Linked DNA regions of Defluviitalea raffinosedens. The protein of the gene in region 1 interacts with the protein of each later gene in a pairwise test. Links are inferred from orthologs where the notes say so. Each region holds a gene or a part of one and is shown on either strand. Other genes may lie near its edges.

What was found.
Region 2: the proteins of JOD07_RS00125 (region 1) and rlmB interact in binary tests that used the Escherichia coli proteins (3 or more experiments, as listed by UniProt). The link is inferred for Defluviitalea raffinosedens from one-to-one orthologs.

Annotation. Positions count from the first base shown.
Region 1 is NZ_JAFBEP010000001.1:20,157-28,624, reverse strand. Bases 4,659-7,583 are described here. They hold JOD07_RS00125 (NAD(P)H-hydrate dehydratase), read left to right. Parts: upstream 4,659-5,305; coding sequence 5,306-6,862; downstream 6,863-7,583. Other genes in these bases: JOD07_RS00120 (germination lipoprotein GerS-related protein), read left to right, coding at 7,011-7,583; acpS (holo-ACP synthase), read left to right, coding at 4,926-5,306; JOD07_RS00135 (coiled-coil domain-containing protein), read left to right, coding at 4,659-4,921. In the rest of the region: JOD07_RS00155 (DUF445 family protein), read left to right, coding at 1-1,320; JOD07_RS00150 (hypothetical protein), read right to left, coding at 1,317-1,817; JOD07_RS00145 (S-layer homology domain-containing protein), read left to right, coding at 1,996-3,702; JOD07_RS00140 (GNAT family N-acetyltransferase), read left to right, coding at 3,817-4,323; more of JOD07_RS00135, read left to right, coding at 4,298-4,658; more of JOD07_RS00120, read left to right, coding at 7,584-7,664; alr (alanine racemase), read left to right, coding at 7,688-8,468. UniProt on the Escherichia coli protein: Bifunctional enzyme that catalyzes the epimerization of the S- and R-forms of NAD(P)HX and the dehydration of the S-form of NAD(P)HX at the expense of ADP, which is converted to AMP.
Region 2 is NZ_JAFBEP010000002.1:258,716-263,378, reverse strand. Bases 1-2,803 are described here. They hold rlmB (23S rRNA (guanosine(2251)-2'-O)-methyltransferase RlmB), read left to right. Parts: upstream 1-927; coding sequence 928-1,680; downstream 1,681-2,803. Other genes in these bases: JOD07_RS03160 (extracellular solute-binding protein), read left to right, coding at 1,971-2,803; JOD07_RS03170 (Sir2 family NAD-dependent protein deacetylase), read right to left, coding at 218-856; JOD07_RS03175 (putative polysaccharide biosynthesis protein), read left to right, coding at 1-221. Also shown: more of JOD07_RS03160, read left to right, coding at 2,804-3,401; JOD07_RS03155 (cache domain-containing sensor histidine kinase), read left to right, coding at 3,406-4,663. UniProt on the Escherichia coli protein: Specifically methylates the ribose of guanosine 2251 in 23S rRNA.

The DNA of each region.
Region 1 (8,468 bases):
AAAAAGGTGGGCGAAACTGTAGGAAAACATCTTCTTTCTGAAGAGGCTTTGGTAAAGGCATTGGTGGATGAAAAAGTTCTTGAAAGTTTAAGAAGTATAACAGCCAATGCTTTTTATAGTCTAAGAAATAATGAAGAAAGCCTGGATACCATTCTCACTGAAATTTTAGGAGATCATAAGAACAGTACCATAGACTCCATAGAAAATACTTTAAGTCAGTTTATCTTCAGTAAAATTAGCGATCAGCAAGTATTGGACGAAATAACTTCATTAATTATGCATCCTATTAAAAGTATTTTAACCAGAAAAGTGGAAGACATACCTGTAGAAAATATAATTCAGTCTGACTTTTTGCAGGGTGATACCTTTAGACAATGGATTATAGGCGAAATTATAGAACTAAAAGACAGAATTCAAAATGAAGAGCGTACCATGTCAGAAATCATCCCGGATTCATGGATGATCTATGTGAAAGAAGTTATAAGAGACTATTTTCCTGGTTTGGTTACTCTTCTCATAGACTATATGAATAAACCCTTTATACAGCAGAAATTAAAGCAGATTCTTTTGGAACTGATACAGGCGAATTTAGGGAAACTGGCACTTATGTTCGTAGATGCAGACAAAATATATGACAAGACGCTTCGATATATAGAAGAAAGCGCACAAAACGAAGAAAAACGAGAAGAAATTCTAAAGCAAATTAACAGTTTTATAGATTATGTCGTAGAAAAACCTGTAAAGGAATGGGCAGACAAAATTCAGCTGGCCCATCATACAAGCGAAATAGAGGATATACTCAATAAAGTAATCTTATATTTTACAAAAGAAGAAACACTGGAAAAACTTAAGGCAATGATTAAAGAATACATGAGTAAGCAGGATCTTACTGTACTTACTTTAATCACTGCAATTAAGCCTAATATAGTTCAGGATATGCATCAATGGATCAGAGAATATCTGGAAAACCTTATTCAAAAAAATGAGATTTTCAAAAAAATAAATCTTTTTATTTCAAAAGAAATAAAAAGATCCTTAGAGGTCCCTGTTTCTCGTTGGGTGAAAAGAATTGGAAAATCATTGGAGGAAAAGATACAAGATGCCGTTATAAAATATTACAAGCTAATCATTACGAGTAAATCCTCTGAAATCGCTGCCCTGCTGGACATTCCTCATATAGTTGAAGAAAGGATCATGGACTTCGAAACGGATTATACTGAACAGATCATTTTATCCGTTGTGGACAGAGAACTAAAAGCCATAACCTGGTTAGGAGGTCTTTTAGGCTTTATCATAGGATTTTTTCCGGTGTTGTTTTAATAGTTTTGAAACATTTTTTCAATCGTATTATTTCGTTTATTTTTTTCAGGACTTACCGTTATATCCAGCAAAAGGTTTGAGACATATACTCTCTCAATCCATTCTTCGGATGAACGGGCATTAAGTCCTTTTTTTATACTTTCTGTAAAATAATCCGTTCCGCCCATTTTAGTGAGTTGCTCATAATCAAGAGTTGGAATGATTTCTAATATAGCGATTCGAAGAGAATTAAGCTCAGCCTGAGTTAAATTCTTTTTAGAGGAAGTAATATAAAAGTCGGCGGCTATACTGTGAGATTTTCCGTCGGAAGAGAAAATAGACGAACGAATTTCTTGTATTGAAAAGCCGTATTCTTCCTTAGAATTAAAAGATGGCAACGGGGAAGATATAAAATAAATGATAATAAATATGGATATTGCAAGCAATACTGCTGAAATCAGAAAAATACCATAAAGTAGCCATCGGATATAATTAACCGAGAAATTATTCTGGGTCATAAAATCTTCATCTCCCTGGCTTATAATTTTTTAAATAATAACTTTGATTGCTCAGATCTTTATACCACTGCAATCAAATCTTAAAGATATTTAATGTCCCTGTAACAGTAATTCAATAATTCTTCTATATAATGTAATTAAAGATTCTGCATGGACAGAAAGTACGAGGAGGGACAAAATGAAAAAAAGTATTTATACAGCTGGTTTTATTATTTTTCTGTTTATTATGTTCAGCAGCAGCGTTGAAGCACAGGCAAGAAAAGAATATGGAGCCCCTCTTGGTACATATGAAGGAGACCAAGGTGTTAAAATCGTTAGTTTTTCAAAAAACTGGACCTCTCAGGAAAAGTTAAAAAGCATTTATGATGAGCTTTTAAAAAATTTCCACGGAGAAGAGTTGAATTTTCTATCTACTATATATATATATCCTGATTCTCCGGATGGTGTTGCAGGAAATTATTTTGAAGATTATGATATTAACAGCGAAGGCAAATATGTATACAAGAAAGGCCGTTACATAGAAATATTTAATGGGGACCAATATAAAGATGTATCCCAATTGGCGTGGGTATTATCCCATGAATACGGACATCACTTCACACTGTATTATCTGCTGACCAAAGAAAATAAACATTTTAATCAATGGGAGCAAACAAAGTATGCTAAAATCAGAGGCCTGACCAATTACAAAGAGGTGGAATATTATTCGGTGAATGATACAGGATATATTCACAAATGGGATGTAGCAGAAATTGCAGCAGAAGACTACGTCCAGCTTTTTGGTTCTCCAACGGCTAAAAAGTCCGTAGATTATAAAGATGTTAAGGAAAGAGTTGAGCAGAATATAAAAGATTATTATTATTCCACTGACAGTTTTAATCTTCTGCCACAAGAGAATTTATCCATACCTCTGGCGGCAGATGTACCTGGTCTTTACTTATACTGGCTGAGGATGGCTGGTTATACCACTGTAGAGCCAACCCTCCCCACAAAGCCTACATTAACGATTAAAAAAGTGGGAGAAATTATGCCGGGATATCCACAATATGAAATATCCTGGGAGCCTATATCTGATGGAAAAAATTACGAATATACATTGATTTCTTATCCTGTAGATGACAATCATTTTCCAAGGCCTGTTAAAACTGTTGTGACAGGAGAACCGATGAGAGCTTATATTGGCAGCGCCGTAAGCCGTAATAAAGATACGAACAATTTAATCCTGGATGATCAATATAAGGGAGAATATTATTTCAGGCTCTTCATAAAAGATCCAAAAGGATTTATGTTTTCTACGGAACCGATAAAATTCAAATTCGAAGAAATCTCGAAAAAACCTTTGTATCTGATGACCGATGTTCCGGATCATCATTGGGCAAAAGAAGCAATTACAACAGTAGTGGATCATGATATTGCCAAAGGATATGAAGATGGATCTTTTAAACCGGAGAATAAGGTTACAAAGGCGGAATTCATGACTATGCTGATCAGGAGTACAGACCATAAGCTCACGAAGAAAAATAATGAAGACCATTGGTTTGTAAAACAGGGCTATTTTGACGCAGCGAAAAAAATGAAATTAGTTTCCGAAGCAGATTATGGCACGAATTTTTCAAAATTGAAATATGATGATACCCTCACAAGGGATGAAATGGCTGCTATGGTAGGCAATTTCCTTAAATATTTGGGATATACCAATTCTGTTGGTCAGAATTTCAACTTTTCGGATGCAAAAAACATCCAGCATAAAAAAGAATTAGGTATTGCTTTTTATTATTCCATACTAAGTGGTTATCCGGACCGTACCTTTAGACCTTCCGGGAAGGTTACCAGGGCGGAGGCAGCAGCAATAATTACTAAATTATTGAAATTAACAGGCGGATAAGTCAAATAGCTTATGTTTATAAAAACTCCGATTTATATCGGGGTTTTTATTTTAATTATTTTAGTTCAGTGATACAATAAAATAAAATGAAATGACTAGAAATAGAGGCTTGATATGATTAACATAAGAAAAGCGCATAAAAAGGACATAGAGATCTTAAGTATTTCATGGAATGAATTGATATTGTTTCATAAGAGCAAAAATATTATTTTCCCAATAACTCAAGACTGGAAGAAACTCAAAGAAGAAGAATTGGAATGGATTATTGAAAGCAGGCAAGTCTTGATCTACGTAGCAGAAGCAGATGCAAAAGTGATAGGCTACATCAGAGGAAGTATACGGAAAATCCCTCCATTATACGATATAAAAAATGAGGGAAGTATTGAGGAAATATATATTATGCCAGAATATAGAAGAAGAGGATTGGCAACTCAGCTCGTCCGTTGTATTATGGAAGATTTTAAGGAGAAGGAAGTGGATTATATCGATATACATGTTGATCAAGATAATGATATTGGGCAGAAATTTTGGGACGGTTTAGGCTTTAGCACAGTTTCAACTCATAAAAGATATCAAATGGGGAGGGAGAAGGAGAATGAATTTTCCGTGGAACAAGAATAAAAAGAAGGCTGATCTGGATATGGAAATGCTTCGGCATAGTCGGGTTCCGATTTTAATTTTAGACAAAGTGTGGCATAATATTTTTCCTCCCGAAAAGAAAACAAAAACCATCCGTGACTTGGAAGAAAGACTTGGTAATTTGCTTAAGCAGCAAGGGCAGCTGAATAATGACCTGAAAGATTATTTAAAGTTAAAGAAAAAATTAATGGATGGAATACTTGAGCTTACTACAGAAGCTTTTAACAATGAAAATGAAGCGGCTAAAAAAGAGATGGAAAAGAATCAAAAGTATATTTTAGAGATTAATGAAAAAATAGAAGAAATACAGAACCGGCTGGCTACGATTCCGGAAGAAATCCAGGAAGTCAACGGAAAGTTGCTCGAAGAAAGTGTTAAAATTTGTTACGGAGAAATGAAAGAACATCAAAAAGCTTTAGAGGAATTAAATGAGTGGATTGAAAAAACCAGAGAACTTTTAAAAGCAAAATTGGAAGAAAAGACGATTCATGAAGAAAAAGCATCTCAAATTTATTCTTATTTACATGATTTGGTAGGTGCAGATTTTATCGATTATTTGGATAAGAATTATTGGCGGTGAGAAAGTGATTCTGGGGATCGGAACAGATATCATTGAAATTAGAAGAATTGAGGAAGCCGTTAGAAGAAATGAGCGATTTCTAAAAAAGTGTTTTACCGAGCAGGAGCAAAAGCTCTTCCAAGAAAGAAAAAATAGTTTTAACACTATAGCTGCCACTTTTGCGGCTAAAGAAGCTGTTGCCAAGGCATTCGGTACGGGATTTAGAAACTTTGGACTGCGTGATATAGAAGTACTTAGGGATGATATGGGCAAGCCTTATGTACTTACATACGGAAATGCGAAAAAACTGGCAGAAGAACTTAAAGTTTCGAAAATTTTTATTACTCTATCCCATTGCAGGGAATATGCTGTAGCATATGCCATTGTACAAAAGGAGGAGAATTGATGAAGGTATGTAGTGGAAAAGAAATGAAGCAAATTGATGAAACTGCTATTCATAAAATAGGCATCCCGGGAATTGTGCTGATGGAAAATGCAGTATTGGCTGTCGTTAATGAAATCAAAAAGGATTTGCAAAATATCCCCAAAGCCAATGTTGTAATCTTTTGTGGCCAGGGCAACAACGGCGGAGATGGGTTAGGCGTAGCAAGACATCTTCATAATTGCGGCATGGATGTAACTATAATCTTCATAGGGGACCCTCTTTTGTTAAAAGATGATGCAAGAACCAATTATAATATTGCAGAGAAATTGCAGATTCCGAAAATCATTTTAAATAAGGATGCTTTGATTGATGACCAGATCGCTACGCTTATTGAAAAAAGCGATTTGATTGTGGATGCAATTTTTGGAACGGGGCTATCGAAGCCTGTCAGCGGTATTTTCAATGATCTAATTGATTTAATCAATTTTTATGGGAAATATATCCTTGCTATTGATATTCCTTCCGGTATTGACTCAGAAACAGGGGCCATTATGGGGAATGCAGTTAAGGCTCATAAAACCGTTACTTTAGCCTTGCCTAAGATTGGACTTTATGTCTATCCTGGGACAGAATATGTGGGAGAACTGGTCATTGCGGACATAGGTATTCCCAAAGAAGTGATTGACCATGCTCAATTGAAAATGAATGTTTTAAGGGAAGAAGAAGTAAATAGTTTTATCCCCCCCAGATTTCCAAGAAGCAATAAAGGGACTTATGGCAGAGTTCAGGTGATGGCCGGTTCTAAAGGGATGACAGGAGCAGCGGCTTTGACCTGTCAGGGGGCATTCAGATCAGGAGCAGGATTGGTAAGTTTAGGTGTTCCTGAAAGTATTACAGATATTCTGCAAGAAAAATTAACGGAGGTGATCACGGTCGCTGTTCATGACGAAGATGGGAAATTCTGCAGAGAAAGCTTTGATGATATTAAGCCGTATCTGAAGAAAGCGACAGTGATTGCAGCAGGTCCAGGTATTGGTCAAGGACCTCAAGTTACAGAATTTATGAGACGGCTGATTAAACATGCGAGAATTCCTTTAGTAATCGATGCAGATGGCATTAATGCCATTGCCAAGAATATCGATATGTTAAGAAACTTAAAAGTACCTGTGGTATTGACCCCTCATCCAGGAGAAATGGGAAGATTGATTAACAAGAGTACAGAAGAAGTTTTAGCCAATCCAATTGATACTGTAAGGGAATTCTGCCATAAATGGCACGTTATACTGGTATTAAAGGATGCAAAGACCATCATAGGCGATCCGGACGGGCAAATCTACATCAATCTTACCGGAAATCCCGGTATGTCCACAGCGGGGGCAGGAGATGTATTAACAGGGATTATAGCAGGACTTATTGGGCAAGGGTTAAATCCTTATAAAGCAGCGGTACTCGGCACATTCATCCATGGAAAAGCAGGGGATTTGGCAGCTGCTGATCTGGGACAGCATGGAATGCTGGCCGGAGATATCTGCAATTATGTACCGAAAGCAATGAAACTTTATTACCCATCCAGTTAAAGATGAGAAGCTTTTTTCTGGCAGTCATATATCGAAATTTTAGGGAGTATAATATTCCTAGAAGGTGTAAAACGTTACAATGAGGGACTAAAAAGGTACAGGGCATAATATGCAAAGATCGCCTTGCAGTCCATCAAGGGGGGATTGAGTGAAGAAATCGGGGATTTTATTTATTATACCCATCCTTACTATGATTTGCACCGTTTTGGCTGCTTGTTCTACTGGAGGAACCCCAAAATCACCTATGGAAAAAATTCAGGAAAAACTAACGACAATGGAAAGTTATGCATGTATTGCGGATGTAACGTATATTTCAAATAAAGGCAAAAATACATACAAGACAAAGCAATATTATAAAATGAGTGGAGAATACAGAATAGAAATCACTGATCCAGAACAGGTGAAAGGGCTGGTCACAGTATTCGATGGAAAAAAAGTCATGCAGTATAACCCCCGAATTCTTGGAGAAGCAGTGAATGAAATACCCCAATCAAAGAATACCTATGAAATATTTCTGGGAACATTTGTGAAAAATTATCTTCAATCAGAAGAAGTTACTTTAGAAGTTTTCAATAACAATAATGATGAATATACTGTTTTAGAAGCAATGATCCCTGAAGGTGGCAAATATCTTGCTACAGAGAAACTATGGATATCCAACAAGACTTTGAACCCGGCACAGTTGGTAATATATGACACCGAAGGAAAAGAAAGAATTATTGTTAAATATGGAGAATTTAAGTATAATGTTGATTTAGATGCTAGTATGTTTCAATTGAAGCCATCAGCAGAGAAAGACTGAAGAGCATTTAGGGAGGCACACAAATGACGCAAGAATTCTACCGTGTGATTGCAGAGATTAATTTGGATGCAATCGCACATAATATACATCAGATTAAAAATCAAGTTTCAGAAGATACAGAAATCATGGCCATTGTAAAAGCAGATGCTTATGGCCACGGAGCAGTTGAAGTAAGCAGAGTACTTATAGAGAATGGCGTACACAGACTGGCGGTTGCCATTTTGGATGAGGGCGAACAATTAAGAAAAAATAATATTAGCGTGCCGATACTTATTTTGGGCTATACTGCACTAGAGCAGGCAGAAGAAATCGTCTACTATGATTTTATTCAGACCGTATTTTCCTATGATATGGCAAAAGCTATTTCTGATGCGGCCGTAAGACAAAGTAAAACCGCTGCGATTCATATAAAAATTGATACTGGAATGGGCAGAATCGGATTACAGCCTAATCAGGATTCAGTGAATTTAATTAAAGAAATAAGCAAATTGCCTAATCTTCAGATTGAGGGCATTTTTACCCATTTTTCTTCTGCAGATGAAAAAGATCCTTCCTTTACAGAATTACAGTTTAGCCGTTTTACTTCTTTTATTAGTCAGTTGGAAAAAGAAGGTGTTTACATTCCAATTAAACATTGTTCCAACAGCGCTGGTTTTATTGGCTATAAAAATATGCATATGAATTTAATTCGTCCGGGAATTATTTTATATGGATTGTATCCTTCAGATGAAGTAAAGAAAGACACCATCCATTTAAAGCCTGCGATGACTTTAAAGTCTCAGGTAGTTTTTATAAAAGAAGTAG
Region 2 (4,663 bases), on another replicon or contig:
CTGCTGCGGTTATGGCAGGCATTACTCTGGCTTTTTATAAGTTAATAAGTAGATTTATGGGAAACAGCATTTCCACATTGGCAGCTGTCTGCGTAGGAGTATTGGTATATGTTCTTATTCTTATTTTTACAGGGGCCATTGAAGAAGAAGATTTCAAGATGCTTCCAAAAGGAGACAAACTGGCGATTATCTTTAAAAAATTAAAACTTTTAAAGAATTAAAAGTTAAGCAGTTGGTCTGAATGTTCATTGATGATGATGGTATTTACATTTCGTTTGGCAGCAATAGATGGCAGCAGATTAGCAGGAAAAGCTTTGAGGCTGGTTCCGACGATCAGAACCAAATCGGCTTTTCTAAATTCCATGACGGCTTTTTCCCAATGGTGAATTTGTTCTTCATAAAGCACAATATCAGGCTTTAGAATACTAAGACACTCAGGACAGGTCGGAAGCTTTTGATCGTATGCTAGATGAAAGGGAAAATATTTCTTACAACTTTCACAGAAGAGAAAGTTAAGGTTTCCATGGATTTCTAGTACGTTTTTGCTTCCGGCCTTTTGATGTAGTCCGTCTATGTTTTGAGTAATGATTGAAACATTATATTTAGAAAGTGTATAATGGGCTGCATTCGGGCTACAATTTTTCCAGCGGAGAATTTCGCGATAAAAATCATAAAAAGTATGATGATTTTTCTCAAAAAAGGATCTTTCCATGATTTTTTTTATTGGAATGCCTCGATAATCCTTGGTAAGAGTAGGCAGGCTGCTGGCTACGCTTATGCCTGCTCCGGTTAACGCGACCGGATAAGTACTTTTTAAAATTTGTTCTTTGATATAGTGAGCATTGATGCTGGTCATAATAATACATCCTTTGCAGCAAAATAACTGAATACAGTATTTATTATGAGCAAAATGAAAGGAGTTTTTACATGAAAACATTTGAAGAAGATAATTTGCGCCTGGAGGGAAGAAATGCCGTATTAGAAGCACTAAAATCGGAAAGAGACATAGATAAAATTCTAATTCAGCAGGGGAATGTGGAAGGTTCTATTAAAAAAATTATTGCCGAAGCCAAAAACAGGGGAATTGTGGTGCAAACCGTTGCAAAGTCTAAATTGGATGAGCTGTCGGAAACCAAGAAGCATCAGGGAGTCATAGCTTTTGCATCTGCCCACAAGTATGCGGAAGTGGATGATATTCTTAAAAAAGCTGAAGAAAAAGGGGAAAAGCCTTTTATCATCATACTGGATGGTATTACAGATCCTCATAATTTGGGCGCTATTGTACGAACCGCCAATATTTCCGGTGCCCATGGTGTGATTATTCCAAAAAGGAGATCAGCGGGGCTCAGTGCCGTTGTTGCGAAAGCTTCAGCGGGGGCAATAGAATATGTACCAATTGCGAAGGTTACCAATATAGCTCGTACAATCGAAGATCTCAAAGAGAAAGGAATATGGATTGCCTGTGCTGACATGGATGGAGAGCCAATGTATCAGACAGATTTAAAAGGGGCAATTGCTCTGGTAATCGGAAATGAAGGAGAAGGTGTCAGCAGAATTGTAAAAGAAAAATGTGATTTTACAGTAAAAATCCCCATGTATGGGCAGATTACTTCATTAAATGCATCTGTAGCTGCCGGAATATTGATGTATGAGGTTGTACGGCAAAAGTATTTTGTGTAAAATGAATAGTAATATAAGAAAAAAGTATCAGTATATAGAGAATCGATAGGAAACAATTAATTCGTTTCTTAAAGGAGGTTCTCTTAAATGGTTTTCCAACTGAATGGTTTGATAACCCATTAAGCTTGACAGTTGGGGAGCTATTAATATGCTGATACTTTTTTTGTTATATTTGGATAAGTTTATATTGTGGAAATTATTTTGTAATATAGGGGCTATTTTATAAGGGGGGGGTTATTATAAAAAAAGTCGTACTTACAGTAACTATAATCGTATTTTTAGTGATCATAATGTATGATGTTTGTCAGCATAATAATGAAACTACAGAGACACTAGAGATAGAAATGGTTCCACAATATTTTGGCGAAAAAAACAGTATATACACTCCAGTGATGGCACCAAAGGATTTTGACTGGAGGCAATGCGAAGGAGTAGTATTGAATTTTTTAGTAGAAAACAATATCAACGCCAGTGTACTTATGAAAGAAGTTGAAAAATTTACTGAAGTGACAGGCATTCATGTAAATATCCGCAGTATGGATTTTGATACCTTGGTAGAACGAATGAATATGGAATTTATATCTAAGAGCTCTCAATATGAATTGCTTTATATAGATCCTTATCAATTTTTAACTCGGTTTAGCAGCCAATTAGAAGACTTAAACACTTTTGAAAATAATGTTAAGCTGCCACATCTTGTAGGAGGAATCGAAAGTTTTAACAAGAATTACGTGGATATTTGTTCTTATTTTATAGATAGGGATAAACTGTATGCAATTCCTTTTGATACAACTTCAATGATTTTTTATTACCGAAAAGATATTTTTGAAAAATATAAGAATGCTATGATTTCAGATTTGAATTACAATCCTGTTCCCGGAAGCACCAGTTTTACCTGGGAGAGATATATTGAAGTTGCCCAATGGATTGATCAAAATGTGCCTAAGTCAGAAATACAATACAGCAGTGTATCTATGTCAGCAGAACACAATTCAATATACTGTGAGTTTTCAAACATTATGAGTGCTTATGGAGCGGATTATTTTGCAGACCAGAATGTAAATACCTTAGGGAGGGACAATCCCTATCAACTTACAGTGAATACTCCTCAATTCAGAGAAGCCCTGTCGATTTATAAAAGATTTGTTTCATTATCTCCCATTGGAATAGAAGGAATCAACTGGAGTGAGTTAGCTGAGCTTTTTGCAGAGGGAAAAGTTGCTATGATGATCAACTGGGACGAAAATGCTGCGATTATGGAAAATGAATCTCTTTCCAAAGTTAAAGGAAAGGTTGGATACAGTATTTTACCTTATGGTGCTGTAAGAAGTGCCAATATATATGGCGGTTCAGGAATAGGAATCAATGCCAACATAAGTGAAGAAAAAAAATTAGCGGCCTGGCTGTTTATCGTATGGGCCACTTCTCCTCAAGTTCAAATGAAAGTGCTTTTGGATAAAGAGGGAGGCAATATGCCTTCCAGAAATGAATTATACAGATTAATTGAGGCATCCTATATGGCATACATAGACCATGCTTATGCTTCGATTTTTGCACAAAAGGAACGAAATGCGTATTATCGACCTAAATACCGAAATGTATATTCTTTTGAAAAAATTATGATAGACAATCTTTACAATATGATTAAAGATGATTTGACTCCGGAAGAGACGGCCCAGTTAATAGAGAAAGATTGGGAAAAATATAGTAAAAGGGATTAATAATATGAAAAAGATTAATAAAAAATACAGAAATAGTTTAAAAAATCAACTTTTGATTGCGACCATTACCTTTTCCATAGTGCCCTTTATCATATTTTCAGTTATTTTTTATTATGTATATAGTTTAATTATTAAACAATATACAGATACAGCCAGGCAATCGGTAAAGACAGCTGCTTCCAATATCGATTATGTATTGAATGATGTTGAGAAATTTTCTAACTCCATATTTTTGAATTACGAATCTTCAGAATTGATGAGAATAGGAAATAGGGCAGAACTAGAAAATAAATTAAGAAGTTATTTTTCATCCAGAGACGACATTGATGGAATTTATGTAATGATTCACGGAGAATTTTATTATGCCGGATCTGAAAAAAGGAATGGTGTTAATATTATTCCCAAAGCAGTGCTAAAAAACAGCAGTGGAGAAGTTGTTTGGCTGCCTACAAAAGAAAGGTATATTAAAGTTCTATCCAGTGTTATTAAGAGAAATTGCTTTTCTCTCAACAGAAAAATAGTAGATGTAAATTCTCTGGAAGAACTGGGATATATGACAATAGATCTGGACGAATGGGTGCTTAGAGAAATTTATAACGGGCTAGCTGAGGATGGAAGTCAAGTATTCATATGCACTGCTGATGGTCAAATGATTAGCCAATCTGGCAATATGGCAATGGATTATTTTTACATAAAGGCTATCATAGATAAAATTTTTATGGAAGGAAATCGCTCCTATGTAGAATATGAGGAAAATGGAGAAGACAAAGTAGCTATTTATTCCCCATGCAATAAAGGAAAGTGGATTTTAGTCAAGACGATTCTTAAGAGTGATTTGTATGCAGATATTCGAAAACTGCAAAAAGATGTTATGATCGCAGGTATTATATTTATTTTGATAACTACCGGCAGTGCCTATTATTTTTCAACAGCCATTACTAAGCCTATAAGAGACATTATCAAAAAAATGAAAGAAGTAGAAAAAGGAGATTTTTTAGTATATGTTGATGTAAAAGGAAATAATGAGTTTACTGAGTTAGGAGATAAGTTTAACCGCATGGTTTCTAAAATTAAAGGTTTAATGGAAGATGTCGTTAATTCAGAAAAGCAAAAGAATGAACTTGAATTAGAAGTTTTGCATGCGCAGATCAATCCCCATTTCTTGTATAACACTTTGAATACAATTCGCTGGATGGCCCAGATCAAAGGAGAATACAGTATTAGTAATGCCATCGTAGCGCTGGTAAAACTTCTTAGGGTCA